DNA from 4 places in the Musicola paradisiaca NCPPB 2511 genome. Region 2 is predicted to be linked to each of the others. Evidence: predicted binding sites of a transcription regulator. Region 2 holds the regulator's gene; each other region holds the start of a gene.
The links. The regulator PhoB, encoded in region 2, activates phosphate uptake and scavenging genes when phosphate is short. The targets are predictions, from matches to a motif close to CTGTCATAAAACTGNCNNAT.
Positions count from the first base shown of each region.

Region 1: the regulator PhoB is predicted to act here: its motif matches at 2,408-2,427, upstream of DPA2511_RS19120 (heavy metal response regulator transcription factor).
Region 3: the regulator PhoB is predicted to act here: its motif matches at 2,739-2,758, upstream of pstS (phosphate ABC transporter substrate-binding protein PstS).
Region 4: the regulator PhoB is predicted to act here: its motif matches at 1,968-1,987, upstream of phnC (phosphonate ABC transporter ATP-binding protein).

Region 1 covers NZ_CM001857.1:4,277,859-4,282,072, forward strand. Annotated here, with positions in the region: partial or broken gene thiH (2-iminoacetate synthase ThiH) at 1-197, shown strand, start outside; gene DPA2511_RS19115 (heavy metal sensor histidine kinase) at 213-1,658, opposite strand; gene DPA2511_RS19120 (heavy metal response regulator transcription factor) at 1,655-2,326, opposite strand; gene DPA2511_RS19125 (hypothetical protein) at 2,506-3,129, shown strand; gene DPA2511_RS19130 (cytochrome b/b6 domain-containing protein) at 3,141-3,746, shown strand; gene DPA2511_RS19135 (molybdopterin-dependent oxidoreductase) at 3,736-4,214, shown strand, end outside.
Region 2 covers NZ_CM001857.1:3,369,457-3,373,670, reverse strand. Annotated here, with positions in the region: gene sbcD (exonuclease subunit SbcD) at 1-1,039, opposite strand, end outside; gene phoB (phosphate response regulator transcription factor PhoB) at 1,353-2,042, shown strand; gene phoR (phosphate regulon sensor histidine kinase PhoR) at 2,069-3,391, shown strand; gene DPA2511_RS14980 (PstS family phosphate ABC transporter substrate-binding protein) at 3,492-4,214, shown strand, end outside.
Region 3 covers NZ_CM001857.1:4,589,748-4,593,961, reverse strand. Annotated here, with positions in the region: gene pstA (phosphate ABC transporter permease PstA) at 1-512, opposite strand, end outside; gene pstC (phosphate ABC transporter permease PstC) at 512-1,471, opposite strand; gene pstS (phosphate ABC transporter substrate-binding protein PstS) at 1,588-2,628, opposite strand; gene glmS (glutamine--fructose-6-phosphate transaminase (isomerizing)) at 3,056-4,214, opposite strand, start outside.
Region 4 covers NZ_CM001857.1:1,487,554-1,491,767, forward strand. Annotated here, with positions in the region: gene DPA2511_RS06755 (LysR family transcriptional regulator) at 1-346, opposite strand, end outside; gene DPA2511_RS06760 (MFS transporter) at 490-1,914, shown strand; gene phnC (phosphonate ABC transporter ATP-binding protein) at 2,035-2,871, shown strand; gene phnD (phosphonate ABC transporter substrate-binding protein) at 2,934-3,866, shown strand; gene phnE (phosphonate ABC transporter, permease protein PhnE) at 3,992-4,214, shown strand, end outside.

The DNA of each region.
Region 1 (4,214 bases), 910 kb from region 2:
GATCGCCATCAACAACGTCAGCGCTTTCTCCAAAAACCCAGCCGGGCGGCTACGCCGACGGCCATGCGGAATTGGAGCAGTTCTCCCCGCACGACGACCGCCGGCCGGAAGCAGTGGCCGATGTCTTGACGCGCGCCGGCCTGCAGCCGGTCTGGAAAGACTGGGAGGGATATCTGGGCCGGACGATCGCAAACTGACGGACGCGATCCCGATCACCGCGCGCCGAGGCGATCGCCCCGCTCGTCGGGGAAGATCAGGCTGAATACGATCCGGCCGATCTCCCCGTCGAGCGGATCGCAACGGGCCGTGACCTCGCCGCCGTGCAGCGTCATGATCGCCCGCACGATCGACAACCCCAGGCCACTGGAATCGCTGCCCGCGCTGCGGGTGGCATCCCCCCGGTAGAAACGGTCGAACAAGCGCGCCAGCTGGTCTTGCGGCAATACCGGCGCCAGATTGCTCACCGCCACCACCACCCGCCCGGGCAGGGTTTCCACCGTCAAGCGTACTTGACTGTCCGCGCTCGCATAACGCACCGCATTCGCCACCAGATTGCTCAACGCCCGCTGGAACAGCAAGGCGTCCGCCGTCAGCGCGGCTTGTCCATCGCAACGCAGCGTGATGCCGCGTTCCTCCGCCAGCATGTCGAAATAGTCCGCCACCCGCCGCAGCTCGCTGGCGACATCAAGCCGTACAAGGTTCAGCACCGGCTGCTCATGGCTGGCCCGCGCCAGAAACAGGATGTTCTCCACCATGCGCGAAATGCGTTCCAGTTCGACGATATTGTCCGACAGCAGCGTCTCGTATTCCTCGACGTTGCGCGGCTGGTACAGCGCTACCTGACAGTGCCCCATCAGCGCGCCGATGGGCGTGCGGATCTCATGCGCCAAATCGGCGGAAAACTGGGTCAACCGTTGATAACCCTCGGTCAGGCGATCCAGCATGGCATTGAAGGCGCGAATCAGTTGCCTCACCTCCTGCGGCGCGTCCGCCTCGCTTACGCGGGTGGAAAGGGTATGCGGCGCAATCGCCGCGGCCTGCGCCGTCATCCGCCACAGCGGTTTCAACCCCCGCCGCAGCACCAGATAGCCCAGCCCGCCGATCAACGCGAAGGCCGCGGCCACCGCACTCAACACCCGCCACAGGTAACGTTCCAGCATCTTCTGTTCGTTGACCATGACATGGGCGGCGGCGATCTGCAGTATCTGTCCGTCATCAAGCCGTACCAGCGCAGACACGGCGCGCAACGGCACGCCTTGTTCTGTTGCGCCACTGCGAACCTGGTCGACCGACAATGCGGCATTCACCGCTGTCGGCGTCATCAGCGGCAACACGATACGCGCCGGGTTTACGTTAATCAGCGGTTTTTGTCCCGGCAGCGAAAACAGCAGCACGTCCTGTTCGCTGCCCAGCATGTTCTCAAACAGACCGGTATTGCCGGCCAGCACCGGCAGCGTGAAATTCCGGCCCAGCAGATGGCGGTAATATTCCACCCGCCCGGTGACTTGCAGATCGCTGCGTCGGTACATGTCGTGGCGCAGCGCGCCATACAGATAACCGCCGACCAGGCTCACCACCAGCGTAGCGACCAATGCAAACAGCAGGCTGCAACGCACCGTCAGCGAGGTGGCGCGCCAACGTTGGAGCCAGCCGTTCATGCGCGCGGCTCGCACACATAACCGATACCGCGCACGGTATGGATCAGCTTGATATCGAAAGGTTTATCAATCTTGGCACGCAGACGTTTCACCGCCACATCCACCACATTGGTGTCGCTATCGAAATTCATGTCCCACACCTGCGAGGCGATCAGGGTGCGCGAGAGCACTTCACCCTCGCGTCGCACCAGCAGATGCAACAGCATAAACTCCTTGTTGGTCAGAGGGATAACCACCTCCTGCCGCGTGGCCTTGCGCCGCAGCACATCCAGGCGCAAATCCGCCACTGCGTAGTGATCCGCCTCGCGCACCACGCCGCGACGCAGCAAGGTACGTATGCGCAACACCAATTCAGTAAACGAAAAAGGTTTGATCAGATAGTCGTCGGCCCCCAGTTCCAGCCCGCGAATACGGTCGTGCAACTGGTCGCGCGCGGTCAGAAACAGTACCGGCACATCGCTTTTCTTACGCAGCATTTCGATAAGCTGCCAGCCGCTCAACCCCGGCAACATGACGTCCAAAATGATGGCGTCGTAGCCATGCTCCAGCGCGTTGAACAATCCTTCAGTGCCGCTGCGCGCCAGATCGACCGCATATCCGGCTTCGGTCAGCCCTTTTTTCAGGTAATCGCCGGTACTGACATCGTCCTCAACCACCAGAATACGCATCGTCGCTACTCCCGCCGCCTGACGGCACCACTGCCGGTGACGCCATCATAACAACTTCGCGCCGGCGACTTGATGACATTAATGTCATCAAACCGTCATCCTGACGACCCAAACGCCTCACCATGATAAACACACGCCAACCAGGGAAAAAACCACGTCCAGCCCAGGAGAACAGCACCATGACAACGTCTCGTTTTACCGGTTTATTACTTTCCTCCCTGCTGCTGTGCAGCCAGTGGTCCAGCGCCGCCGATGCGCCTGCTAAACCGCAACCGCCGGTACGCGGCACGATCACTGCCGTCACCGACAGCCAGCTACAACTGACCGACCGCTCAGGGCAGAATATCGACGCGATGCTGACCGCCCAGACCCGCGTCATGAGCATAGCCAAAGCCAATCCGGGCGATATTAAACCGGACAGTTTCATCGGCACCGCCGCCATTCCCCAACCGGACGGAACGCTGAAAGCGTTGGAAGTGCATGTGTTCGACGCCAGCCTGCGCGGCACCGGCGAAGGTTTCCGGCCGTGGGAATCCGCCGACGGCAAAAGCGGCACCATGACCAACGGCACCGTCGGCAAACTGGTCAACAGCAATGGCCGAACCCTGACCGTGACCTATAACGGCGGCCAGAAGACCGTCATCGTGCCGGACGACGTCCCCATCGTCACGATCGCGCCTGGCGATCGCAGCCTGCTGAAACCGGGCGCGCACATCGTGCTGTTCTCCCGGCTTGACGACCAGGGCAAGCGCGTCGCGCTTGCGGTTTCCGCCGGCAAAGACGGCACCGTGCCCCCGATGTAACCGGAGACGTTATGCCGTCATCTCGCCGCCCGATACACGCCTGGCCCGTTAGGCTTACTCACTGGATCAACCCGCTGGCCATGACGGGTATGTTCATGAGCGGGTGGGAAATCTACAACGCCGCGCCGCTGTTCGATTTTCATTTTCCTTCTGCCGTCACGCTGGGCGGCTGGCTGGGCGGCGCTATCGGCTGGCATCTGGCGGTGATGTGGCTGTTGGCAGGCAACGGTGCGCTGTATGTGCTGTGGAGTCTCGGCAGCGGCCACTGGCGAAGACGCTGGCTGCCGCTCAGCCCGGCGGCGCTGCAACAGGATATCCAACGGGCGCTGACGCTACGCCTGCGGCACGACGGGCACCGGTACAACGCGATCCAAAAGCTGATGTACATCGGTGTTATCGTGCTGGGCGTATTGCTGGTGCTCTCGGGACTTGCGATTTGGAAACCGGTGCAGTTGTACTGGCTGACCGATCTGCTGGGCGGTTTCGCCAACGCCCGCTACGTTCATTTCTTCGCCATGAGCGGCATCGGTCTGTTTGTGGCGATCCATGTGCTGATGGTGTTGGTGGTACCGCGCACCCTGTGGGCAATGCTGACCGGAGGCAACCATGAGCGATAAACCGCAACGCCGCCCCCCGCTGGTACTGGCGCCGGATCAGAAAAAACAGTTGGTGAATCTGGAGCGCCGCCTGATGTTACGTTCCGGGCTGACGCTTGGCGCCGTAGCGATGCTCACCGGCTGCAATATGCAGGACGGCGACAGCGTCGACAAAGTGCTGTGGGCCATGTCGCGCTGGAACGATCGGGTGCAGGCCTGGTTGTTCAGCGGGCAACGGTTGGCGCCTAGTTATCGCCCGGATCAGATTACGCAACCTTTCCCGTTCAATGCGTTTTATCCGGAGTACAACGTGCCGGACATCGATCTGGGCAGCTACCGTCTGGAAGTGGCAGGCAAAGTAGAGAAAAAAGGCGTCTGGACGCTGGAGCAGCTGCGTCGGCTGCCGCAGGAAACCCAGATTACCCGGCTGATTTGCATTGAGGGTTGGAGCGCCATCGGCCAGTGGCGCGGTATTCCGTTGCGTCAATT
Region 2 (4,214 bases):
CGCGGCGCAGCAACAGGATTTCCACATGCAGGTTTTCCGTCATGTGCTGTATCTGCTGTTGGATGTCGTTGAGGTAATCCTGCGTGGCGATTTCGATATCCAGCCACACCGGTTTCTCGCCCTGATAGTCGCGAAACCCATTCAGCCGACGTTCGATTTCCGCCAGGTTGCCTTTGACCAACTGCATCGGTTGGGTGACGGGCGTTTCCAGCGCGACGATGTCGTGTAGCCCGTCGTTATCGAGCTCCACCAGAAAGACGGATTTTTCGTGATTCAGCTCGTCAAAACTGAGGGGGATCGGTGAGCCGCTGTAACGGATATGCTCACTTTGCGCCACCCGCTGCGGGCGGTGAATGTGCCCGAGGGCGATGTAATCCGCCGGAGGAAACGCCTGGGCGGGAAACGCATCCAGCGTACCGATATAGATGTCGCGCACGGACTCGGTGGTGGTCACGCCGACGGTGGTGAGGTGGCCGGTCAATACAATCGGCAATGCGCAGGCCAGTTCGTCCCGCCGCTGACAGGCCAAGTCGTAACACTGCTGATAATGACGGGCGATGGCGTCCTGCAACGCCTGCTGTTTTTCTCCGGCCGATTGCCCGGCCTGGCTGAATAGTACATCGCGTGGGCGTAGATAGGGTACTGCGCACAGCAGCGCACCGGGCTCGCCCTGACGGTTTTTAAGCAACAGCACCTGTTGGTGATAGTCGCCTTCGAAACCGGCGACGACCTGCGTGTTGAGGCAAGCCAGTAACGAGCGGGATTCGTTGAGCGTCGCCACCGAATCGTGGTTGCCCGCCATCACCACCAGTTGACAGCCGGTGCGTTGCAAGTCAACCACAAAGCGGTTGTACATTTCCCGGGCGTAGCTGGGCGGCGTGCCGTTATCAAACACGTCGCCTGCGACTATTACTGCATCAACATGGTGTTCTTCGGTTTGTTGCACCAGCCAGTTCAGGAATGCCTGATGTTCGGGGGCCCGGCTTCGGGTATAAAAGTACTGGCCGAGGTGCCAGTCTGACGTATGAATAATTCGCATGGAATTCCCTGCAGGTGCGTGCAACCGATATCGTCTGTTTGTTTCTGCCCCGTTCGCGGCACGGCCCCAGGCTGGGGCAATCGCCAGCACATCCTGCGAAGAAGAGGGCTCTGCACTGTTATCATCGGCGATTATAAGCATGCGGTTTAGGCTGTGTCCGAAATTAATCTTGTACGGTGGGGCGGGGGCGGAGTAGGTTGAGGGAGCCATTTAGGGGAAAACGCTGTGCGGGCGGCTTTTCATAAATCTGTCATAAAACTGACGCATAATGCACACCGCATGCTAACCGTGATGATTAACGGCAGGATTGACAATGGCAAGACGTATTTTGGTGGTAGAGGATGAAGCGCCCATTCGTGAGATGGTGTGCTTTGTGCTGGAGCAAAACGGTTATCAGCCGGTGGAAGCCGAGGATTACGACGTCGCTGTTTCCCGGCTGGCGGAACCGTATCCCGAGCTGGTGCTGCTGGATTGGATGCTGCCGGGCGGTTCCGGTTTGCAGTTCATCAAGCATATGAAACGCGAAGCGTTGACCCGCGATATTCCCGTCATGATGTTGACCGCTCGCGGCGAGGAAGAGGATCGGGTACGCGGCCTGGAAGTGGGGGCCGACGATTATATTACCAAGCCGTTTTCGCCCAAAGAGCTGGTGGCGCGCATTAAGGCGGTCATGCGCCGGATTTCGCCGATGGCGGTGGAAGAGGTGATCGAGATGCGCGGCCTGAGCCTGGATCCGTCTTCGCATCGCGTGACTACCGAAGAGTACGCGCTGGATATGGGGCCGACCGAATTTAAGCTGTTGCACTTTTTTATGACTCATCCTGAACGGGTGTACAGCCGTGAGCAGTTGCTGAATCATGTCTGGGGCACTAACGTTTATGTTGAGGATCGCACTGTGGACGTTCATATCCGCCGCCTGCGCAAAGCGCTGGAAACTACCGGGCATGACAAGATGGTGCAGACGGTTCGTGGAACCGGATACCGTTTTTCAACGCGCTACTGACGGCGTGAGCCCGGAGACGATTTTAGGTGCTGGAACGTTTATCCTGGAAAAAGCTGGCGCTGGAGCTGGCTTTTTTTTGTTTGCCCGGTGTGCTGCTGGGGCTATTGTTCGACGCGCTGCCGTGGTGTCTGCTGGCATCGGCGCTCGGCGCTCTGTGCTGGAATTTTTATAATCAGCTACGCCTTTCCCATTGGTTGTGGGTCGACCGCAGCATGACGCCACCTCCCGGCCGCTGGAGCTGGGAGCCGCTGTTTTATGGTTTGTATCAGATGCAATTGCGCAATCGCCGTCGCCGTCGCGAACTGGCGTTGTTGATCAAACGTTTTCGCAGCGGTGCGGAATCGTTGCCGGACGCCGTGATAATCACGACTGAAGACGGCGTGATTATCTGGTGCAACCAGCTGGCTCAGCATCTGCTGGGTTTCCGCTGGCCGGAAGACAACGGCCAGAATGTGCTTAACCTGTTGCGTTTCCCTGAATTTGCCCAGTATATGCAATCGCAGGACTTCAGCCGTCCCTTGATGTTGCAGATCAAGCAGACTCGCCATGTGGAGTTCCGTGTCATGCCATATTCCGCAGGGCAACTGTTGATGGTGGTGCGTGATGTGACGCAGATGCGTCAGTTAGAGGGCGCGCGTCGCAATTTCTTCGCCAATGTTAGCCATGAACTGCGCACACCGTTGACGGTGTTGCAGGGCTATCTGGAAATGATGAATGACGATTCGCTGGACGGCGCGCTGCAGGCCAAGGCGTTGCAGACCATGCAGGAGCAAACGCGCCGCATGGACGGGCTGGTCAAGCAGTTGCTGACGTTGTCACGCATCGAAGCGGCGACCGATATCGACCTGAATGAAAAAGTCGACGTGCCCATGATGTTGCGGGTGTTGCAGCGTGAGGCGCAGACGCTCAGTCAGGATCGGCATGAAATCATCTTTCGCGTTAACGAGCAGCTTCAGGTGTTCGGCAATGAAGAGCAATTACGCAGCGCGGTGTCCAATCTGGTGTATAACGCTGTTAACCATACGCCGAAGGGCACCCGTATCGAAGTGTGCTGGCAGCAGACTCCACAAGGCGCGCAGTTTCAGGTCAGCGATAACGGGCCGGGGATTGCCGCGGAGCACCTTCCCCGTTTGACCGAACGTTTTTATCGAGTCGATAAGGCGCGTTCGCGCCAGACCGGCGGCAGCGGGTTGGGGCTGGCGATTGTGAAGCATGCACTCAGCCATCATGATTCGCGGCTGGAAATCATCAGTGAAGAGGGCGTCGGCTCTCGTTTCATGTTTACCTTGCCCAATCCGTTGATCGTTCGTTCAGCACTGAATCAGAATGCGGCTAAACCGCTGGTTTGAGGGTGAGTTTCTGCGCTTGATCGCCGCCTGTTCGTGGCTGAAAATACGCCGGCCGCGCTCTGCTTGGGCGCGGCTTATCTTTTTCCGATGGAATACCGATATGACACCCGCTTCGCGCCTGTACATCTTGATTGGCCTGCTGTTCAGCCTGGTTTGCCATGCAGAGCCGCGCCAGATGCTGGCGGGCAATTTGTCCAGCGCCGGTTCGGATACGCTGGCCAATTTGATGACGTTTTGGGCGGCGGATTTTGGCCAGCATTACCCCGGCGTCAATCTGCAGATCCAGGCGGCAGGGTCATCCTCCGCACCGACAGCGTTGGCGGCGGGTGCCGCGCAGCTGGGGCCGATGAGCAGGCCAATGAAAAGCAGCGAGATTGAGGCTTTCGTTCAACATTACGGTTACGCGCCGTTGGCGGTGCCGGTGGCGATGGATGCATTGGTAGTGTTGGTCAATCAGGACAATCCGGTTGCCGGCCTTAATCTGCAGCAATTGGACGCGATCTTTTCCGTCACCCGCCGTTGTGGCGCGGGGAAATCGGTGCGGTGGTGGCAGGACGTCGGCCTGGGCGGCGTCTGGCGGCAACGTTCGCTGCTACGCTATGGCCGGAACTCCGCGTCCGGTACCTATGGTTTCTTTAAGCAACAGGCACTATGCGGCGGTGATTTTCTTCCGCAAGTCAATGAATTGCCGGGATCGGCATCCGTCGTACAGGCGGTGGCCACATCGGTAAACGCCATCGGCTATGCCAGCATCGGTTTTCGCGCCAGCGGCGTGCGGGTGGTACCGCTGGCTGCCAGCGACAAGGACGATTACGTGCTGCCG
Region 3 (4,214 bases), 1.2 Mb from region 2:
GTACGAATCACGATCGGCACCTGCAACAACGCCAGCGCAATCACCCCGGCCCAACCGGAGAAATGCTCCATTTTGGCCACGACCAGGGTATAGACGAACAACCCGACCACGATGGACGGCGCCGACAGCAGAATATCGTTGATAAAGCGGATGACTTCGGCAATCAGCGATTTGCGGCCATACTCCGCCAGATAGACGCCGGCCAGGATCCCCAGCGGCGTACCGAACAGCGTCGCCCACAGGATCAGCAGCCCACTGCCGACGATGGCATTCGCCAGACCGCCGCCCGCCGTATTGGGCGGTGGTGTCATTTCGGTAAACAACGACAGCGTCATACCGTCCACCCCTTTGGTCAGGGTGGAAAACAGAATCCAGATAAGCCAGAACAACCCAAAGGCCATGGTCAGCATGGACATACACAGCGCGATACGGTTCTTCTGCCGCCGCCAGGCCTGCATTTTGCGGCGCGTTTGCGCCACTTCGGCGCTATTTTCAATGCCAATCGATGCCATCATCGCGTTCCTTCATTTTTCGCCAGACGCATGATCATTAACTTCGAACACGCCAGCACGATAAAGGTGATCACGAACAGAATCAGCCCCAGTTCCATCAACGCGGCGGTATGCAGACCGGTATCCGCCTCAGCGAATTCATTAGCCAGCGCCGAGGTGATGCTATTACCCGGCATGTATAGCGAGATACTGTCCAGTTGGTAGGTGTTGCCGATGATAAAAGTCACCGCCATGGTTTCACCGAGCGCGCGCCCCAATCCCAACATGACGCCGCCAATCACCCCGTTTTTGGTGAACGGCAGTACGATGTGCCAAATCACTTCCCAGGTGGTGCAACCGATGCCATAGGCCGACTCTTTCATCATTACCGGCGTCTGCTCGAACACATCACGCATCACCGCAGCGATGTAAGGAATGATCATGATGGCCAAAATGACCCCAGCGGCCAGAATGCCGATGCCGAAGGCCGGGCCGGAAAACAGCGATCCCACCAGCGGGATGCTGGAAAGTACGTTGCCAACCGGTTGTTGAAAATATTTAGCGAACAGCGGCGCGAAGACGAACAGCCCCCACATGCCGTAAACGATGCTGGGAATTGCCGCCAGCAGCTCAATGGCCACGCCCAACGGGCGCTTCAGCCAGCCCGGCGCCAGTTCAGTCAGAAACAGAGCGATGCCGAAACTGATGGGAATGGCGATGATCAACGCAATCAACGATGTCACCAGCGTACCGTAGATAGGCACCAGTGCGCCGAACTGCCCGGCGGGGGCGTCCCACTCTTTGGTCCACAGGAACGATAGCCCGAAGGTTTTGATACTCGGCCAGGAAGCAAAAATCAGGGAAACGATAATTCCGCCCAGCAGCAGCAGCGTCAATAACGCCGCCAATCTGACCAGCGCGCTAAAAATCATATCGCCCTGTTTTCCCGGAGGAGTAATGGTTGGCTTGTATTCAGCCATACGTCTCTCTTCTTTCCAATATGGGGTTTCCCCCCCAAGCGTTTCAGAGGCGGATACCCCTTTTCGGTTTATCCGCCCCTGTGACTTACCTAACAACCCTGTCGCGTCCGTCAGAATCAGTACAGAGGCTTACCGCTGCTATCCTTGATTTGGGTTTTCCATGCAGCGCGCACCTGAGATACCACCTCTTTCGGCAGTGTCGCGTAATCCAGCGCAACCGCCTGATCGCCGCCCTTGTTGTAGGCCCAGTCGAAGAATTTCAGCACTTCCGTGCCCTGCTCCGGCTTACTCTGCTCTTTTTGCAGCAGGATGAAGGTGGTTGAGGTGATCGGCCATACATCCGCGCCTTTCTGGTTGGTCAGGTCTTGAGCGAAGGATTTGCTCCAGTCAACGCCCTTGGCGGCATTGCTGAACGTGACGCCGGTCGGGCTCACTGCTTTGCCATCGGCAGAGATCAGTTTGGTATAGGTCAAATTGTTCTGTTTGGCGTAGGCATATTCCACATAACCGATGGCGCCCGGCAGACGTTGAACGAAAGCCGCGATGCCGTCGTTGCCTTTACCGCCCAGACCAGTCGGCCAGTTTACGGTGTTGCCCGCGCCAATCTTCTCTTTCCACTCGGCATTGACCTTAGCCAGATAGCTGGTGAATACGTAGGAAGTACCGGAACCGTCGGCACGGCGCACCACAGCGATATCCTGATCCGGCAGTTTTACGCCCGGGTTCAGTTTGGCAATCGCCGCATCGTTCCATTTCTTGATGTTGCCCAGGTAGATATCACCCAGCGTTTTGCCATCCAGCGTCAGTTCACCCGCTTTCACGCCCGGCAGGTTGACCGCCAGAACGATACCGCCAATCACAGTCGGAAACTGGAACAGGCCGTCCTGAGCCAGTTTGTCATCAGCCAGCGGCGCATCGGAAGCACCAAAGTCAACGGTTTTGGCGGTGATTTGTTTTACGCCGCCGGAAGAACCGATGCCCTGATAGTTAACCTTATTACCCGTTTCTTTTTCGTAGGAATCAGCCCACTTGGCATAAACCGGAGCGGGGAATGTCGCACCTGCGCCAGTGAGGTTTGCTGCAGCAAAAGCAGAAACCGCAGTCAGAGAAAGGCTTGCAGCAACAATACTGGCAACAGTGGTACGCATGAGTTTCATAATCCCTCCTGTGGGATACGTAGGCGTGTAGACCCGGAGCTATTGTTTAATCAGAGTGTAGTTTGCTGGTGGAGAAAATAGGTCAATTTAGTGACACTAAAATGTATGAAGTGTGACGGTTTTATGACACACAGAGAAAGGACGGTGTAATGAGCCGTAAACCTCCCGGTGATGGAAGGTGAAACCTGTAGCGAGATAAACCATTAAAACAAATAAAAACATAATGTTATAAAAATAACCACCACCAGGAATGATAGCCTTTCCATTGATAACGCCGCTTTTATTTTTGTCGCTTATCCAGTGAGAACAACCATAAAAAAACCTCCTGCGCATGCATATGATGACAGGAGGTTTGAGTTAACGATCAGGAATAAACACTGCCATTTACCCTGACACGGTACAGTCAGCAGTACCCTTCAAAAATCGGTTACTCCACTGTCACCGATTTCGCCAGATTACGGGGTTGGTCAACGTCCGTCCCTTTGATCAACGCCACATGATAAGACAGCAACTGCAACGGTACGGTATAAAAGATCGGCGCAATCATGTCTTCCACATGCGGCAACTGAATGATCTTCATCAGCTCGCTGTCCGAGGTGAAGCCGGCGTCCTCATCGGCAAACACGTACAGTTCCCCACCCCGGGCGCGGACTTCTTCGATGTTGGATTTCAATTTTTCCAACAGATCGTTATTCGGCGCCACCACCACCACCGGCATATCGGCGTCGATCAGCGCCAGCGGGCCATGTTTCAACTCGCCTGCCGCATAGGCTTCCGCATGGATATAGGAAATCTCCTTCAGCTTCAGCGCCCCTTCCATCGCGATCGGGTACTGGTCGCCGCGCCCCAGGAACAGCGCATGATGCTTGTCGGAGAAACCTTCCGCCAGCGCTTCAATCAGCTTGTCCTGAGATAACATCTGTTCAATGCGCGCCGGTAAGGCCTGCAAAGCATGTACGATATCCTGCTCGATGCCGGCATCCATTCCACGCAGACGGCCAACACGCGCCACCAGCAACAGTAACACCGTCAACTGAGTCGTAAATGCCTTGGTAGACGCCACACCGATTTCAGCGCCTGCGCGGGTCATCAACGACAGATCGGACTCACGCACCAGGGATGAACCCGCCACGTTGCAAATCGCCAGCGATCCCAGATACCCCAGTTCTTTCGACAAACGCAGCGCCGCCAGCGTATCGGCAGTTTCACCGGACTGAGACAGGGTGATCATCAAACTGTTGGCGCGCACTGCCGGTTTGCGGTAACGGAATTCCGAGGCGATTTCCACATCACAGGGAATACCGGCCAGCGACTCAAACCAATACCGCGACACCATACCGGCATTGTAAGACGTACCACAGGCAATAATTTGAATATGCTGTACTTTCGCCAGCAGGGCATCCGCCTGCGGCCCCAGCTCAGACAGATTGATTTCACCATGGCTGAAACGCCCTTCCAGCGTATTCTTGATAGCCATCGGCTGCTCAAAGATCTCTTTCTGCATGTAGTGACGGTAAGCGCCTTTGTCGCCAGCGTCATACTGCACGTTCGATTCGATCTCTTCGCGTTTGACGTCCTGCCCTTGA
Region 4 (4,214 bases), 1.9 Mb from region 2:
GCGTAATCAGCGCCGCGCCGAAGTTCTCGACAAAGCCATCGCGGCTGCGCAGGGTGAACGTGCGCGTCAAGCGACCGAGGTCGAGTTGTTCCGCCGGGCGCAACACCGCCTGTGCTTCCAGCACCAGTTGCCCGACCTGTTCACGGAGTATCAACGCCCGCGGAGTGGGAACCAGTCGGCGTCCGGCGCGAACCAGCAGCGGGTCGCCGGTGGTGTGACGCAGTCGAGCCAGTGCCCGGCTCATGGCCGACGGGCTTAACTGCAAGCGTCGGGCGGCCTGCGCGACGCTGCCTTCTTCCAGCAAAACATGAAGCGTACTCAGAAGATTCAGATCCGGTTTTGACATGATGACATCCTGCTAGCTGTTGTGGCCTGCAGCTATGGCCTGATATAGGGCGTGACATGCACGATTGTACTGCATGTCGTGCGTCTTCCGCCTGATGATGTGGCGTCATAGGCTATGGAATACATACCCCACGAGGTTTATCTATGATGCCCCTGACTGCTTCGTCCCGTGCCGCCCCGCAGACTGGCGGCGGCGCATTTATCAGTCTCTCTCTGTCTTCTCTGCTGTCCTCGCTGGGCACCAGCGTTGCCAACATCGCGTTGCCTGAATTCATGCTGGCGTTTCAGGCGCCGCTGGCGCAGGTGCAGTGGGTGGTGATCGCCTACTTGTTGGCGCTGACCGCTACGGTAATCGGCGTCGGGCGTCTGGGGGATATGTTCGGCCGTCGGCGCTGGCTGTCGACCGGTATTGTGTGGTTTACGCTGGCTTCGCTGGGATGTGGGCTGGCGCCGAACCTCGCCATGTTGATCGCGGCACGGATCGCTCAAGGGCTGGGCGCGGCAATCATGATGGCGATGACGCTGGCGCTGGTCGGGGAGACGGTCGATAAGGCGTCGTTGGGGCGTGCGATCGGTCAGTTGGGGGCGATGTCGGCCGTCGGCACTGCGCTGGGGCCGACGTTAGGCGGCGTCTTACTGGCATATGCGGGGTGGCCGTCGCTGTTTCTGATCAATGTGCCGTTGGGTCTGCTGGCGTTATGGCTGGCGGCCCGGCGTCTGCCGGTAGCGGCCATGTCGCCGGATGCGCAGACAACCGGGTTTGACCTGGCGGGAACGCTGTGGCTGGTGGGGACGTTGGTGGCTTATGCGCTGGCGATGACGCCGGACGTAGACGTTATGGGCGCAACCCGGCCGTGGCTGCTGTCGGCGGCGATTGTCGGCCTGTTCGGGTTTATCCGGGTGGAGACGCACACCGCCAACCCGTTGATTCAGCCTGGTATGCTGCGTTCTGCGGTGATGGGCGGTGGGCTGGCGACCAGCCTGTTGGTGGCTGTCGTGATGATGACCACGCTGGTGGTCGGCCCATTCTATCTGCGTCATGCCTTGCGTTTGGATGCCACCCAAACCGGGCTGGTGATGTCCGCTGGGCCGTTAACCGCCGCGTTGACCGGCGCAGTGGCGGGGCGTTGGGTGGATCGCGCCGGGACGATGCGCATGACCATGCTGGGGTTGATGTTGATCATTCTCGGGTGTGGCACGCTGTCGGTCATGCCGTATTCAGCCGGTATTATTGGCTACGTTCTGCCGCTGTTAAGCCTCACCGCCGGGTATGCGCTGTTTCAAACCGCGAATAACACCTCATTGATGAAAAACGTGGATGCCACCCAACGCGGCCTGGTGTCGGGCATGGTGAATCTGTCGCGTAATCTGGGGTTGATCACCGGCGCGGCTGTGATGGGGGCGTTATTTGCGCAGGCGAGCTCGGTCGATCTGGCGTCGACGCTGGATATGACGGCGCGTGCCGAAGCGGTATCCGGCGGGATGCGCACAACGTTTCAGACGGCTGCGGCGCTGGTATTGATGGCAGTACCGATCGCGTGGTTCAGTGTACGCCGCCGTTCGGGTTGAGCAGCGGCGATAATCACATGGAACGTCAGTGAGTTCATTTTTTAATCATAAACCCGTCATCAAATTTTCATCTGCGGTGCTCTTAATAACAGCCATTGTTCAGTTAGCGGGAATAGGCTCATGTCTCAGGCACTGTTGGAACCCGAAATCAGCCCACAGAGTGAACCCAGGGCGTTCGCGCCGGACAACGTTTTGTCGGTGCGTCAGTTAAGTAAGGCTTACGCGGGACAGCGCAACCCGGTGTTGGACGGCATCAGTTTTGATCTGTGCGCGGGTGAAATGGTGGCGGTGATTGGCCGTTCCGGCGCCGGGAAATCCACCCTGCTGCATGTGATGAACGGTACCCTGCCGGCCAACGCCGGGCAGATCCTGCGTTATCGCGCTGCGCACGACCAGCAGGACATTCTGCAACTCGGCGGGCGCGATATGCGCCAGTGGCGCAGCGAGTGCGGCATGATTTTCCAGGATTTTTGTCTGGTGCCGCGCCTGGATGTGCTGACCAACGTGCTATTGGGCCGGTTGAGCCAAACCTCTACGTTGAAATCCTTTTTCAAACTCTTCTCCGACGAAGACCGCGCCCACGCCATCGGGCTGTTGCAGTGGATGAACCTGCTGCCGCAGGCGTTGCAGCGCGCGGAGCATCTCTCCGGCGGGCAGATGCAGCGCGTCGCCATTTGCCGGGCGCTGATGCAGAACCCGCGCATCCTGCTGGCGGACGAGCCGGTCGCCTCTCTCGATCCGAAAAACACCCGCCGCATTATGGATGTGCTGCGTCAGGTCAGCGAAAACGGCATCACTGTGGTCGTCAACCTGCATTCGGTCGAGCTGGTCAAAAGTTATTGCACCCGCGTCATCGGCATTGCGCAGGGGCGCATCGTTTTTGACGGCGCGCCATCCGGGCTGAGCGACGGTCTGCTGCAAACGCTGTACGGCGACGAGATCCATCAGGTTCACTGATTTTTTACACCCCCCTGTCATTTAATGACTCGTTAAACACTACATAACAACAGGCAGAACCCATGAAGAAAAATATCGTGATGACTACGCTGCTGGCGGGTGCGGTACTGACCGCCGGTTCTTTTGCTCAGGCTGCGCCGCGGGAGCTGAATCTGGGAATTCTGGGCGGCCAGAATGCGACCCAGCAGATCGGCGATAACCAGTGTGTGAAACAGTTTCTGGACAAAGAACTGAATGTGGATACCCAGCTGCGCAACGCTTCCGATTACGCTGGGGTGATCCAGGGGCTGCTGGGCAAGAAGATCGATCTGGTATTGAGCATGTCGCCGTCCTCGTTCGCCTCGGTCTACCTCAAGGATCCGAACGCGGTGGATGTGATGGGGATCGTGGTGGATGACGCCGACCAGTCGCGCGGTTATCACTCGGTGGTGGTGGTCAAGGCGGACAGCCCGTACCAGAAGCTGGAAGATCTGAAAGGCAAAGCGTTCGGTTTTGCCGACCCGGATTCTACCTCCGGCTACCTGATCCCCAACCATGCGTTTAAAGAGAAATTCGGCGGCTCGCCGGACGATAAATACAACAACTTCTTTTCCAGCGTGACCTTCTCCGGCGGCCATGAGCAGGACATTCTCGGGGTGCTGAACGGCCAGTTCGATGGCGCAGTGACCTGGGCATCCATGATCGGCGATTACAACAGCGGTTACACCAGCGGCGCGTTCGGCCGGCTGATTCGCATGGATCATCCGGATTTGATGAAGCAAATCCGTATCATCTGGCAATCGCCGTTGATCCCGAACGGCCCGGTGTTGGTGAGCAATGCGTTGCCGGCGGATCTTAAAACCAAGCTTATCGCCGCGGTACACAAACTGGATAAGGAAGACCACGCCTGCTTCGTGAAGGCGGTGGGCGGCAAGCAACACATCGGCCCAGCCACGGTCGATGATTACAAAACCATCATCGATATGAAGCGTGAACTGACCAAAGGCAACCGCTAATACGGCAAGGGGGCCGACTATGCTCGGCCTGACCCATAGCGCCAGGCGAGGCGGCGGGGCACGAAAATCCGCCGCCTGAAAAACGCAAGGGAAGCGCTTCCCGCCCCCACTCACACGGCCCGCTTATGCACAATCCCGATTTTGAGCACTATTACCAGCAAATTCGCACCCGTCAGAAACGCGACACGCTGCTCTGGTCTTTGACGCTGGCGCTGTTGTATCTCGGCGCGGGTAAGCTGTCCGAATTTAATGTCTATACGCTGTGGAGTTCGTTTCCGCATTTCTTTGATTATCTGGCGGAAACCTTGCCGATCCTGCACTGGCAACTGCTGTTCGCCGACGGGCATA